Linked DNA regions of Rudanella lutea DSM 19387. The protein of the gene in region 3 interacts with the protein of the main gene of each other region in a pairwise test. Links are inferred from orthologs where the notes say so. Each region holds a gene or a part of one and is shown on either strand. Other genes may lie near its edges.

What was found.
Region 1: the proteins of lpdA (region 3) and RUDLU_RS0112645 interact in binary tests that used the Escherichia coli proteins (3 or more experiments, as listed by UniProt). The link is inferred for Rudanella lutea DSM 19387 from one-to-one orthologs.
Region 2: the proteins of lpdA (region 3) and odhB interact in binary tests that used the Escherichia coli proteins (3 or more experiments, as listed by UniProt). The link is inferred for Rudanella lutea DSM 19387 from one-to-one orthologs.

The regions. Positions count from the first base shown.
Region 1 is NZ_KB913013.1:3,069,925-3,073,131, forward strand. The notes cover bases 38-3,086. They hold RUDLU_RS0112645 (ATP-dependent helicase), read right to left. Parts: upstream 2,706-3,086; coding sequence 369-2,705; downstream 38-368. Other genes in these bases: RUDLU_RS0112640 (Uma2 family endonuclease), read right to left, coding at 38-329; RUDLU_RS0112650 (Uma2 family endonuclease), read left to right, coding at 2,879-3,086. Outside these bases: more of RUDLU_RS0112640, read right to left, coding at 1-37; more of RUDLU_RS0112650, read left to right, coding at 3,087-3,207. UniProt on the Escherichia coli protein: A helicase with DNA-dependent ATPase activity. Unwinds DNA duplexes with 3'-5' polarity. Translocates on single-stranded DNA with 3'-5' polarity. Initiates unwinding more efficiently from a nicked substrate than double-stranded DNA.
Region 2 is NZ_KB913013.1:3,624,035-3,627,022, reverse strand. The notes cover bases 76-2,905. They hold odhB (2-oxoglutarate dehydrogenase complex dihydrolipoyllysine-residue succinyltransferase), read right to left. Parts: upstream 2,377-2,905; coding sequence 775-2,376; downstream 76-774. Other genes in these bases: RUDLU_RS0114955 (2-oxoglutarate dehydrogenase E1 component), read right to left, coding at 2,504-2,905; RUDLU_RS0114965 (methyltransferase), read right to left, coding at 115-687; treF (alpha,alpha-trehalase TreF), read left to right, coding at 76-118. Outside these bases: more of treF, read left to right, coding at 1-75; more of RUDLU_RS0114955, read right to left, coding at 2,906-2,988. UniProt on the Escherichia coli protein: E2 component of the 2-oxoglutarate dehydrogenase (OGDH) complex which catalyzes the second step in the conversion of 2-oxoglutarate to succinyl-CoA and CO(2).
Region 3 is NZ_KB913013.1:3,487,733-3,490,784, forward strand. Bases 68-2,961 are described here. They hold lpdA (dihydrolipoyl dehydrogenase), read right to left. Parts: upstream 2,270-2,961; coding sequence 866-2,269; downstream 68-865. Other genes in these bases: RUDLU_RS0114370 (acetyl-CoA hydrolase/transferase family protein), read left to right, coding at 68-773; RUDLU_RS0114380 (BamA/TamA family outer membrane protein), read left to right, coding at 2,460-2,961. In the rest of the region: more of RUDLU_RS0114370, read left to right, coding at 1-67; more of RUDLU_RS0114380, read left to right, coding at 2,962-3,052. UniProt on the Escherichia coli protein: Lipoamide dehydrogenase is a component of the glycine cleavage system as well as of the alpha-ketoacid dehydrogenase complexes.

The DNA.
Region 1 (3,207 bases), 420 kb from region 3 along the record:
AGCTCGTTCCATCGGGCATCGCTCACCCAGGCAACATCCGGTGAGCGGGTGGCTCCATTGGGTAGCTTAAAAGCAGTTGAAGAGTCAAAAACCAGTCCTCCATGTGTCTCCGACCAAGCGTCGAGCCGTGAGGTAATTTTAGTGTTCCGGTTTCCCGTTTTTCCGCCTGTATTGGGCATCGCTACAATAGTTCCGTCGGGGTTGCGCTCAAACTTAAGGTGGTCATTTTGACGGCAAAACTCGTAGAACGCCAGATCATCCATCTGGTAGTTAGCAAACTTGACAATCGTTTGCTGCACGTCTGGCATATTGGCAATACTCAGCGTCATGAATGATCTACGTTTATTAGTAAAGTTAGCATATTACCCTCACTCCACAATCCGCAGCTTGGCGAAGCTGAGCAGCAACGTTTTCTCGCCAGCCGTATCGAACTGAATGACGGCTTTGCGTTCGGTGCCGTTGATATCCATACTCTTCACCGTACCGAAACCAAACTTGGTATGCTCGACCTTCATACCCGCAGCCAGGTTAGACGTATCGCTCGGCACAAAACCGGCCGACGGTGTGTGTGCCACCGCAGGCTGGGGCGACTGTGTCCGGGCAGTTTTCTGCGCCAACGACCGCACAAAACTCATCGAGCCGGCCGTTGGCATCTCGTTTCGGTCGCGGTCGGGAATGGTACGGTCCGTCGTACGGCTGCCCTCGCGGGCGTCCTGCCGGGTAGCCCCGTAACCGCTGCGTTCGGTATGCGTCCGGGCCATTTTGAGGTGTCGCTGATCGACCTCCATCAGAAACCGGCTGGGCTCGCACATTTTTAACCGGCCATAATGGTAGCGCGACTCGGCATACGACATCGTCAGCCGCCGTTCGGCGCGGGTGATGGCTACATAAAATAACCGGCGTTCTTCTTCCAGATCCGCCCGGCTTTCGAGCATCATCTGACTCGGAAACAGCTCTTCTTCCAGACCCACAATGTGTACATTCTTGAACTCCAGCCCTTTGGCCGCGTGAATGGTCATGAGTGTCACCTTGTCGTTGTCGCCATCGTCCTCTTTCTCGTCGGCTGTGGTCAGCAAAGACACCGTTTGCAGGAAGGCGCTCAGGCTTTTGTCGTCGTTTTCGGGATTGTCGACAAACTCTTTGATCGCATTCAACAATTCCTGCACGTTCTCGTAGCGAGCCAGGCCTTCCACGGTTTTGTCTTCGTAGAGGTCTTTCAGCAGGCCCGATGCCTTGGCAATATGCGCCGAAACCTCATAGGCGTCTTTCTTGTCGATGAGCAGATTGAAGCTCTTAATCAAATCGGAAAATCCTTCAATGGCAATGGAGGCCCGCCCGGCAATATGCTGGCTCACGTTACCCACAATTTCCCAGATCGGTACGTTTTTCTCCGACGCCAGTACCGATATTTTGGCTACTGTGGTATCGCCAATACCCCGCTTGGGCAGGTTGATAATTCGTTTGAAGGCTTCTTCGTCCTGCTGATTGACCGTAAAACGCAGGTAAGCAATCAGGTCTTTGATTTCCTTACGCTGGTAAAACGACAGACCGCCAATGATCCGGTACTTGATGCTCAGTTTGCGGAGAGCTTCTTCAAACGCCCTCGACTGCGCGTTGGTCCGGTACAGAATGGCAAAATCGTTGTTGCGCAGGCCGTCCTGCATTTTGGCCTCAAAAATAGCCTGCGCCACCAGTCGCCCCTCTTCATTGTCCGACGACGCCTTGATTACGTCGATCAGGGCTCCCTCCGAGTTATCCGTGAAAACGTTCTTTTCGAGCTGATTCCGGTTGCGGGCAATCACCGAGTTTGCCGCTTCGACAATGTGCCTGGTAGAGCGGTAATTTTGTTCCAGCTTCACGATCTTAACAGCGTCTTTTCCGTAGTCGCGCTGAAAGTTCAGAATGTTCTCGATGTTGGCCCCCCGGAAGGCATAGATACTCTGGGCATCATCGCCTACGACGCAGATATTCTGGTGAACAGCCGCGAGCTTCCGCGTGATGAGGTACTGCGACACGTTGGTATCCTGAAACTCATCGACCATCACGTGCTGAAATTTGTGCTGGTATTTGTTCAGAATATCTAAGTGATCGCGGAACAGGACGTTGGTATTGAACAGCAGATCGTCGAAGTCCATAGCGTTGGCCGCAAAGCAACGCCGGGCGTACTCTTTGTAGATACGCCCCACCTCGGGCATCCGCGCCGATTCGTCGTCGGCCTTGATAACCGGATTGGCCAGGTAATCTTCGGGGCCGATAAGCCGGTTTTTGGCCGCCGAAATCCGGCTGAACACACTATTAGCTCGGTACACCTTATCGTCGAGCCCCATCTCTTTGATAATAGACCGGAGCAACGACTTAGAATCGTCGGTATCGTAAATAGAAAAATTGCTGGTGTAGCCAATGGCCCGGGCCTCAATGCGGAGGATCTTGGCAAAAACCGAGTGGAAGGTCCCCATCCAGATATTGCGGGCCTCGCTCCCGACCACCTTCTCAATCCGGTGCCGCATTTCGCCAGCAGCCTTATTGGTAAACGTCAGCGACAGAATCCGGAACGGATCGACCCCGTTTTCGATCAGGTAGGCAATCCGGTAAGTAAGCACACGGGTTTTTCCTGACCCCGCCCCGGCTATAATCATCAACGGCCCGTTGCCGTGGGTAACGGCTTCGCGCTGGGGGTCATTTAAGCTCGAAATATAGTCGATCATAGATAATGAAGACGCTGGAAGCTGAGTGGTAACCGCTTAGACCATAGCATCAGTCTAACGCCCAGGACTCAGTGTCCAACGTCCTTATATAACAATCAAAAGTACGAAATAATTTGGTTGAGGGCAGGTCTGAAAATTCGTATCTTTGACTTACACAGAAGCCACGCAACGTCATGATTACCCCCACTCAATCTGTCCTATCGTTCCCTTCTAATCTACAGACCGTAGCCGAATTTGAACTATGGGAGCGGCAGCACATCCACGAAGGCAGCTACGAGTTTGTTCGGGGGCGAATCATTCCAAAACCCGCCATGAAACAGGACGAGTTTTACATAGCCGCTTTCCTGACCCGGCTTTTCACACGCACCGAAGCGTACCAACAAGGCCACGAATTACTCCCCGAAGCCGATTCGTACGTGGACGGTGTCCGTAAGCGTGTCCCTGACCTCGCTTATTTCACCGCCGATCAGCTATTAGCTATTCGTCGGGGTGGGCGGGTCAG
Region 2 (2,988 bases), 140 kb from region 3 along the record:
TGATGCCGCCCTGACCACGGGCGGGGGCGAATACCCCAATCAGGACGGCTTCGGGTGGACCAACGGCGTGTATCTGGCCATGGATGCCGAGCGCTGGGCCGAAATGAGCGAGTCTTAGGCCCTCAGCTCAACCCAGACTTCATTGCCCAGCCGGGGCTTTACCGATACTAAACAGGGCTCCAGACGTACCGCACCAAAATTCGGCTCGAACAAGGTGCGGTACTCCGCTACCGACCCGCCAAAGGGTGGCCCTTCAAACGGAAACGTGGTAGCAAACAGAACGCCCGCTACCCGCCCGCCGGGCTTCAGCAGGGCACGCATGTGCTGCGCATAGGCCACCCGCAAGGCCGGGTCGAGCGCGCAGAAAAACGTTTGTTCCAGAATAAGGTCGTACTGCCCCTGATGGTCAAAAAAGTTGCCGACAAGGGTCGTCAGGCCGGCCGGTGTACCCACCCGCTCGCGCAGGCGGTCGATAGCGAGCGGAGCCAGGTCAATTACGGTCACATCGGTAAAGCCCTGTTGGAGTAAATAATCGACCTCGTAGCCCGAGCCCGCACCCGGAATCAGGATAGCCGCCTGTTTGTCGGTCACGGCATCGATAATAGCTTTGAGCGGGGGCGAAAGCTGCCCCAGATCCCAACCTGTCCGGCCGTCTTCGTACCGGGTATTCCAATAAGTAGCATCCATTCTTTTACCCAGAAAAAGCTGCACCGAGCCGCGCAGAGGAGGTTCTCTGTACGGCTCGGTGCGTTATTCGTTTCAACTTGTGTATGCTTACACGTCGAGCAGTAGGCGGGTCGGATCTTCGAGCAGTTGCTTGATCCGTACCAGGAAGCTCACCGACTCTTTCCCGTCGATAATACGGTGATCGTAGCTGAGAGCTACGTACATGATCGGCCGCACCACGATTTCGCCGTTCTGCACAACCGGACGTTCCACAATGTTGTGCATACCCAGAATAGCCGACTGGGGTGCATTGATAATCGGTGTCGACAGCATCGACCCAAAGATACCCCCGTTTGTGATCGTGAACGTGCCACCCTGCATCTGCTCGATGGTCAGTTTATTGTCGCGGGCCAAACCGGCTAACCGCACAATTTCTTTCTCGATCTCGTGGAACGTCATTTGCTCAGCGTTCCGAATCACCGGAACCACCAACCCCCGCTCCGACGATACCGCGATTGAAATATCGCAGAAGTCGTTGAATACAATCTGATCACCGTCGATCATGGCATTCACGGCCGGGAACTCTTTCAGGGCTACGCAGACCGCTTTTGTGAAGAACGACATGAACCCAAGGCCCACCCCGTGTTTCTCCTTAAACTTGTCTTTGTACTTGCCGCGCATGTCCATGATCGGCTTCATGTCAACCTCGTTGAAGGTTGTCAGCATAGCCGTTTCGTTTTTCACGGCCACCAACCGGCGGGCAATGGTCCGGCGCAGCGATGTCATTTTTTCGCGACGCTGGTTGCGGCTACCCGGCGCAGCTACCGGAGCCGGAGCTGGTGCCGGTGCGGCTGGCTTGGGCGCGGGGGCTGTAGCGGCCGGTTGAGCGGCAGGCTGTGCCTTCTGGGCATTCATGGCGTCTTCTTTGGTGATGCGCCCGCCCACACCGGTACCGGTCACGGCGGTGGCTTCTACCCCTTTTTCGGCCAGAATTTTGGCCGCAGCCGGTGAGGCATGATGCGCGGCATACCCCGTTTGACCATTAACGTCGGCGGTGGTAGCAGCCGCAGGTTGAGCAGCGGGAGCACTCGGAGCCGGAGCCGCCGGGGCAGCTGCCGCGCCAGTTTCGATCCGGGCAATGAGGCCACCAATCGGAAGTGTTTCGCCAGCCTGCGCCACAATCCGGAGGGTTCCGGCCGCTTCGGCGGGCAGCTCAAACGTAGCTTTGTCAGACTCCAGTTCGCAGAGAACCTCGTCGAGCGCTACCACGTCACCGTCTTTCTTCGACCACGATGCGATGGTTACCTCCGTAATCGACTCGCCTACGGCTGGTACTTTCATTTCGATCACCTGGCTACCGCTTGCCGCCGGCGCTGGCGTAGCGGGCTCGGGGGCCGGGGCCGCAACAGGCTGAGGAGCAGGAGCCTCGGCCTTGGGCGCTTCGGGAGCCGGTGCAGGGGCCGGAGCCGATGCGCCTACGGGCTCAATGGTACAGATAACAGCACCAATCGGCAGGGTGTCGCCAGCCTGGGCCAGAATATGGAGTACGCCTTCGGTTTCGGCCGGCAGTTCAAACGACGCTTTGTCTGAATCGAGCGTACAGAGCACGTCGTCGACCTTTACCGTATCACCTTCTTTTTTCAACCATTCGCCCACCGTTACTTCGGTGATCGACTCGCCTACTGCGGGTACTTTTATTTCAACAGCCATTTTTTTTCAGTTATCAGTGAACAACTGACAACGAACAACTGACAATGAGCGGTGAAGCAATTTTTAGGGAGCTTTATCCGGTCGTTGTCAGTTGTTCGTTGTTCACTGTTCGTTGTTCGTTGGTTGCTTATTCAAATGCTTTTGCTACGATCGCAGCTTGCTCCTGCGTGTGGTTTTTGGCGAAGCCGGTAGCAGGCGATGCAGCCGCCGGACGCGATACGGGGCGTAACCGCACCTCAGGCATTTCGCGCAGCAGGTAGGTGTAGTAACCCATGTTGAGGGGTTCTTCCTGTACCCACACCAGCTCGGCCTTCTTGTACTGAGCCAATACCGCGTCAATCTGCTTTTGCGGCAGCGGGTGCAGTTGCTCCAGCCGCACAATGGCGACGTCGGTACGACCTTCGGCCTGCTGTTTCTCCAGCAATTCGTAGTAAATCTTGCCGGTGCAGAGCAGCACGCGCTTCACCTTTTTCGGGTCGGCGTACGGGTCGCCCAGTACCTCCTGGAACCGCCCTTTGGTGAGGTCTTCCAGGGGTGAGATTACCTGCGGATGGCGCAGCAATGACTTTGGCGACATCACCACCAGCGGCTTACGGAACGGCCACGCCAGCT
Region 3 (3,052 bases):
CCGCCATTGAGGTCGATGAGCCTATTTACGAAGTTCACCCCGGTACGATCGACGAAACTGACCACAAAATTGGGCAACACGTAGCCAGTTTGGTGGAAGACGGCGCTACGCTGCAACTCGGTATCGGGGGGATTCCCAACGCAACCTTAGCCGAGCTGATTTACCACAAGGGGCTGGGTATTCATACCGAAATGTTCTCCGATGGGGTAATCGATCTGGTTGAGCGTGGGGTTATCACGGGTGAGCACAAAGCGGTATTGCCTCACCGAATTGTATCGAGTTTTGTCATGGGAACGCAGCGGGTGTACGATTTTATCAACGACAACCCGGCCGTGGTGATGAAGCAGGCCAATTATACCAACGATACGGTCAATATCCGGCGTAACCCTAAAATGACCGCTATCAACAGCGCCATCGAAGTCGACCTGACCGGTCAGGTGTGTGCCGATACCATCGGAACCATGCAATACTCAGGCGTGGGCGGGCAGATGGATTTTGTGCGGGGGGCGTCGCTTTCGGAAGGAGGTAAACCGATTATTGCGCTGCCCTCGGTCACGAGCAAAGGACTCAGCAAGATTGTGCCGTTTTTGAAAGAAGGGGCGGGCGTGACTACCACTCGCGCACACGTACACTACATTGTGACTGAGTACGGTATTGCTAATCTGTATGGGCAAAACCTGCGGCAACGGGCGCGGGCACTTATTCAGATTGCCCACCCCGATCATCGCGAAGAACTCGAACGACAGGCGTACGCCCGTTTCGGAAGTGTGTAGAGAAGGCGGAGGAAGGAGGAAAGGAAAATGGAGGAAGGGAGAACGGCACACTTGCGACCCTTCTCCCTTCCTCCATTTTCCTTTCTCCTCTTTTACATATTAATAGCCCGGTTGCCGGTAGCGGCCAAACAAGCCTCTTTGAAGGCCTCGGTGTAGGTCGGGTGGGCGTGCGACATGCGCGAGATGTCTTCGGCTGAGGCCCGGTACTCAAGAGCTACTACGGCTTCGGCAATCATGTCGGCAGCGCGGGGACCAATGATATGAACGCCCAGAATCTCGTCGGTTTCTTTGTCGGCCAATACTTTTACCAGCCCGTCGATGTCCATACTGGCGCGGGCGCGGCCCAACGCCTTAAACGGAAACGACCCGGTTTTGTACGATTTGCCTAATTCCTTCAGTTCTTCTTCGGTGTAACCTACGGCGGCTACTTCAGGCCAGGTGTACACCACGTTCGGGATGAGCCGGTAGTGGATGTGCGGTTTCTGACCGGCAATGGTTTCGGCAATAAATACGCCTTCTTCTTCGGCTTTGTGCGCCAGCATAGCCCCCCGAATCACGTCGCCCAGAGCGAAGATGTGCGGTACGGCCGTGCGGAGGTTATCGTCGACTTCAATCTTGCCCCGGTTGTCGGTTTTCAGACCGGCCGCTTCCAGATTCAGGCCTTCGGTGTATGGTTTCCGACCTACCGAAACAAGGCAATAGTCGCCCGTGAGCGTCATTTGCTCGCCCTTGGGGGTGTCGATGTTTACAGTCACCTCATCGCCATTGCGTACTACCGAGGTTACCTTGTGGTTGAAATAGAAGTCGGCGCCCAGTTTTTTAACGGCCTTTTGCAGTTCCTTACCCATGGTTTTGTCCATGGTCGGGATCATTGAATCCGCAAACTCGACAAACGACACTTTTGCACCCAAACGGGCGTACACCGACCCCAACTCGGCCCCGATTACGCCCGCCCCGATAATAATCAGGTGTTTGGGAACTTCGCTCAGCTTAAGGGCTTCGGTCGAGGTAATAATACGCTCCTTGTCGAGTGGCATCGATGGGAACGCCATAGGCTTCGAGCCGGTCGAGATGACGATGTTCTTGCCTTTGATGGTTTCTTCGCCCCCTTCGTTCCTGGCAATTTTAACGGTGTTAGCGTCTACAAATGAGCCCAGACCGAAGTACGTGTCGATCTTGTTTTTCTTCATCAGAAAAACGATGCCCTTCGTGGTCTGATCGACAACCTCCTGCTTGCGCTTGATCATCTGCCCCAGATCCACGGCCAGATTATCGAGCTTAATACCGTGTTCGGCAAAGGTATGGCTGGCATTGTAGTAGTGCTCCGATGAGTCGAGCAGGGCCTTCGATGGAATACAGCCAACGTTGAGGCAGGTGCCGCCGAGGGTGTTGTATTTTTCAATAATGGCCGTTTTGAGGCCCAATTGAGCACAACGAATAGCGCCCGTGTAACCACCCGGTCCGGCGCCGATAAAGATAACGTCGTATTCTTGCATAGGGTAATAGTCGTATGTTCGATGGCCTCTCATCAAGTGGGAAACCATTCATTTATAAAGCGTTCGCGGGGCGAATTTCGTTCAGATTTTGATTCTTCCCGGCACAATGACGCTTTTTTGTTGGGGAATGGCATTTTGGTTAGGGTACGTACATAACCAGACCGGGTATTTGGGCGTTAAAACAGATGAAATGATACCACGACCTCTACGCTGTTCTTTCCGAATTTTTCTGTTCCTGCTGTGGCTTACCGTTGTTGGTACCCAGGCAAACGCGCAGGTGGTGAAACCGCATACGTTGCTGGGCCGGTATCTGGGCAAATTTACCAACGATACCACCGCGCCCGAGAAGCCCCGCTTTCTGGTGTATCCGACGGCTACCTACGCACCCGAAACCAGCCTCGAACTGGGCGTATCCACCCTGTATCTCTACCACGCCCGGGGCGACTATAAAGCCAACCGACTGAGCGAGATCAATGCCTTTACGTTTGTGACCCTGCGCGGTCAGTACGGGTTCAACATCGATAATGCTTTGTATGGCCACCGCGACCGCTGGCTTTTTATTGGCCGCACGCGGCTGCAACGGTTTCCACTGTTGTATTATGGCATTGGGCCGGAAGCGAGCCCCGCAGCTCCGGCTACGGTCGATGCTCTTTCGATTCAGGTTCGGCAGCGGGCGCTGAAAGGTATTGGCAAAAATCTGTTTGCGGGCCTTCAGGTCGATTATCAGGCCCTCAGTCGGGTGTCGTTTGAACAGCCCGACAGAAACCCGTTTCCGTTGCCAAC